DNA from 2 places in the Pseudomonas sp. BS3782 TE3695 genome. Region 1 is predicted to be linked to the other one. Evidence: riboswitches for the same ligand, from Rfam matches in the RefSeq annotation. Region 1 holds a riboswitch; the other holds the start of a gene.
What was found. A riboswitch is a leader RNA that binds a small molecule or an ion and turns the genes downstream of it on or off. The one in region 1 is predicted to bind cobalamin.
Positions count from the first base shown of each region.

Region 1 (2,199 bases):
AGTCACTTTGTGTTGCGGGCCGGTCTCCGGGCTCGCGAGGGGCAGGGCTTGCGCCCAGACCTGCAAGCATCACCTTCCCATGCCATATGACGGGCACAGTGGATCTGACGCTTCACTCGCTTACCGTTGCGGGGGCAGCACCGGACTGACATGGCTTTAGAGTAAAGCACATGATTCACCGGTTTCCCGTTTCACCCTGTGAAGGGCACCCGTAACAAGGCGTGTAGGAGAGCATGGGCGGGGGTTGGGCGTCAATTGGCAAGGGTTCTCACTTGGATGCCCGCTGCTGACTGGCTCTTTGTAGGAGCTGCCGAAGGCTGCGATCTTTTGATGTTGCTTTCAAAAACAAGATCAAAAGATCGCAGCCTTCGGCAGCTCCTACAGGGGGGCGGCGTGCTCAGTGATTGACCCGCCCCCACACGATGCGTAGCCTTGCGCTTTCGAGGTTCTTCGGCATTTGCCGAAGCTAAGAAGGGAACGCGGTCGATGCCGCGGCTGCCCCCGCAACTGTGAACGGTGATGTTCGCTGCCACGCCACTGCAAACCCTGATCCATCAGGTTCGCGGGAAGGCGCAGCAAACGCCAGTCGAACGATTGGCACACCGTCAGCCAGGAGACCTGCCTCGACACAGATTCTCACTACAACCGGGCGGGGTGATCCGGTGGCGAACTCTTCCACGCGCGCATCCGCCGCTGCGATTGTCGTCCCGTATGCCCGCTATCTTGCCAAAGGGCATCCGATGAAAACACTGGCTAAACTCCCCGTCACCATCGTTACCGGCTTCCTCGGCTCGGGCAAAACCACCTTGCTGCGCCACATGCTCGACAACGCCCAGGGCCGTCGTATCGCGGTGATCGTCAACGAGTTCGGCGAGCTGGGCATCGACGGCGAAATCCTCAAGCAGTGCTCGATCGGTTGCACCGAAGAAGAAGCCAACGGTCGCGTTTATGAACTGGCCAACGGCTGCCTGTGCTGCACCGTTCAGGAAGAATTCTTCCCGGTGATGCGCGAACTGGTGGCCCGTCGCGGCGACCTCGACCACATCCTCATCGAAACCTCGGGCCTGGCCCTGCCAAAGCCTTTGGTTCAAGCCTTCCAGTGGCCAGAAATCCGCAGCGCCTGCACCGTTGACGCGGTGATCACCGTGGTCGACAGCCCGGCCGTCGCTGCTGGTACCTTCGCTGCGTTCCCGGATCAGGTCGACGCCATGCGCAAACTTGACCCGAACCTGGACCACGAATCGCCGCTGCATGAGCTGTTCGCCGACCAACTGGCCAGCGCCGACCTGGTGATCCTCAACAAGGCCGATCTGATCAGCGCCGCAGACCTGGCCCGCGTGCGCCTGGAAGTCGCCGAAGAACTGCCGCCAGCGGTGAAAGTCATCGAAGCCAGCAGCGGTCGTCTGCCACTGGACGTGCTGATCGGCCTCGGCGCCGGTTCCGAAGAACACATCGACAGCCGGCACAGCCATCACGATCATCACCATGAAGGTGAAGACGGCCATCACGATGACCACGACCACGACGCATTCGATTCCATCTCGATCGAGCTGCCACAAGCCGACGAAAGCCTGCTGATGGATGCGCTGACTCAATTGGTGGTCCAGCACGGCATCCTGCGAGTCAAAGGTTTTGCAGCGGTGCCGAACAAACCGATGCGCCTGCTTATCCAGGGCGTGGGCACGCGTTTCGACAAGCACTTCGACCGTCAGTGGGGTGCTGAAGAAGCGCGCAGCACCCGTCTGGTGTTGATCGGTCAGGGCCTGGACGCCGCTGCGCTCGAAGCGCAATTGCGCGCTGCGCTCAGCGTTTAAGCCATGCACCTGCTCAGGACCCAGCCCGGCGGTTTCGTGTCGGATGACAACATTGCCGACCTTGGACAAACCCCCGCCGAGCTGGTGATCCTGTGCAGCGGCGATTCCAGCCTGGCGTTGCTCGCCGAAGCGGCGCAACAGTTGCCCGACGATTACCCGAGCGTGCGCCTGGCCAACCCGATGCAGGTGCAGAACCACGCCTCGGTCGATCTCTATGTCGATGAAGTGCTGCGCCACGCCAAGGTGATTCTGATCTCGCTGCACGGCGGCATCGCCTATTGGCGTTACGGCATTGAGCGGCTGGTGGAATTGTCCGAGCGCGGTGTGCAGCTGATTCTGGTGCCGGGGGACGATCGCCCGGACCCGGAACTCAGTGACCTGAGCA
Region 1 covers NZ_JBNDKB010000001.1:4,301,754-4,303,952, reverse strand. Annotated here, with positions in the region: cobalamin riboswitch at 1-228, opposite strand; cobalamin riboswitch at 427-640, shown strand; gene cobW (cobalamin biosynthesis protein CobW) at 741-1,814, shown strand; gene cobN (cobaltochelatase subunit CobN) at 1,818-2,199, shown strand, end outside.

Region 2 (2,199 bases), 930 kb from region 1:
GGGCGAAGGGCCTGTGCCATCCGAGACTTGCAGTCTGGAGGTTTCACCACAGGCAGCGAGCCCTCCGGCGAGCGCGATGATGAAAGCGAGCTGGGGTTTGCGCATTACGATCTTCCCTATGAATGCATTGATGTAATCATAGAGAAGCGTAGACGCTCGATGGTTCAACCGGTCAGCCGCGGGCTTCCTTGAGCACAATAGCGATGCCCGGATGATAGTTGCCGGCTTCATTACGCAACTTGCGGTAGGCGTAAGGGAAATACCAGGCCACGGCGCAGGTGTGTTCCTTTTGCAGGTCATCGACCATGTCCTGGAGTTCCTCCGGGGTGGCGCTGTGCTGGGCTTTTTGTGGCGCGACAAACAGACAGCCGAGTTTCAGGTCGCTGGCGTAGCTGATTCGCTTCGCATCGCTGGTGATGTCCGCCAGCGCCTGGGTGAGGTTCAGGCTATTGACCCGTGGCCAGCGCTGGGTGGCTTGGAGATATGCGCGTTCTTCGCTGCTGGCGATAAACAGATCGGCGCGGGCGTTACGTTCGCCTTCTTCAATCTGTTTGCGGGTCGACGTCTGTGCCAGCGTGACCATTTCTGCCATCCAGGCCGCGGCGGAGAGCAGGCCGAGGTTGGCGTTTTCGTCATACCAGTAAGGTGTATCGTTATCGCCGCGCACGGCGTTGTAGCGGTCGATACAGTCAAACCAGCGTTCCAGCACCGGCCGCAGGAATTCCAGCTTCGGATTGCTGATGATCATGCCTTGCATGTGGCTCACCCTTGTTATTGTGTTGTCAGGTTGTGGCTCTTTGATATCACTGCTGACAGTGTGGCACAAGATTGGCGTCAGTTAATTGATCGATGGCAGTTATTCGCTCAGCGGTGTCCCGGCTTTAATTGACGCTCCATCCCCAACCCTCTAACCTTCGCGGCTTGTTTCAGGTGCTCTGTGACCTTGGTCGACAGAGTGAAACAGGGAAGCCGGTGAGTGACTATCTTCAAGCGACGAAGAGTCATGATCCCGGCGCTGCCCCCGCAACGGTAAATGAGAGAAGACTGCGCCTTGAGCCACTGTGTTGATATCAACATGGGAAGGCGCGCGGTCAGGCGCAAGCCGCTCATGAGCCCGGAGACCGGCCTGATTCATCCAACGGCATCACGGTGGGCGATGCCAGGCTTGTTGCCGTCTATTCTTGTGCCTGCCCGCCGTTATCCAGCCTCAACGGAGAGCTCCCCCCATGACTGATACTCCCGATCGTGACGAACGCCATCTGGCGCGCATGCTGCGCAAAAAAGCGGTGATCGACGAACGCATCGCCAACTCGCCGAATGAATGCGGTTTGCTGCTGGTGCTCTCTGGCAACGGCAAAGGCAAGAGCAGCTCGGCGTTCGGCATGCTTGCGCGGGCCATGGGCCATGGCATGCAGTGCGGCGTGGTGCAGTTCATCAAGGGGCGCAACAGCACCGGCGAGGAGCTGTTCTTCCGGCGCTTCCCGGAGCAGGTGCGTTTTCATGTGATGGGCGAGGGCTTCACCTGGGAAACTCAGGATCGCCAGCGTGACATCGCCGCCGCCGAAGCCGCCTGGGCAGTGTCCCGCGAATTGCTGCGTGATCCGGCCATTGGCCTGGTAGTGCTCGATGAACTGAACATCGCCCTCAAGCACGGCTACCTCGATCTCGATCAGGTGCTCAGCGACTTGCAGGCGCGTCCGCCGTTGCAGCACGTGGTGGTCACCGGTCGCGGCGCCAAACCGGAGATGATCGAGCTGGCCGACACCGTCACTGAAATGGGCATGATCAAGCACGCCTTCCAGGCCGGAATCAAAGCGCAAAAAGGCGTCGAGTTGTGAACTGCATTTTATGAATAGCCATCGTCAATGCCCGGCGGTACTGATCGCCGCGCCGGCCTCCGGTCAGGGCAAGACCACCGTCACCGCCGCGCTCGCCCGTTTGCATCGCAATCAGGGGCGCAAGGTTCGCGTGTTCAAATGCGGCCCGGACTTTCTCGACCCGATGATTCTCGAGCGCGCCAGCGGCGCACCGGTTTATCAACTCGACATGTGGATGGTCGGCGAGCAAGAAAGTCGACGGCTATTGTGGGAAGCCGCTGGCGAAGCCGACCTGATCCTCATCGAAGGCGTCATGGGGCTGTTCGACGGTACGCCGTCCAGCGCCGATCTGGCGCGGCACTTCGGTGTGCCGGTGCTCGGC
Region 2 covers NZ_JBNDKB010000001.1:5,233,758-5,235,956, reverse strand. Annotated here, with positions in the region: gene ABH909_RS23565 (PQQ-dependent sugar dehydrogenase) at 1-105, opposite strand, end outside; gene ABH909_RS23560 (hypothetical protein) at 173-757, opposite strand; cobalamin riboswitch at 912-1,144, shown strand; gene cobO (cob(I)yrinic acid a,c-diamide adenosyltransferase) at 1,227-1,838, shown strand; gene ABH909_RS23550 (cobyrinate a,c-diamide synthase) at 1,849-2,199, shown strand, end outside.
Region 2: another riboswitch for cobalamin. It lies ahead of cobO (cob(I)yrinic acid a,c-diamide adenosyltransferase); the one in region 1 lies ahead of cobW (cobalamin biosynthesis protein CobW).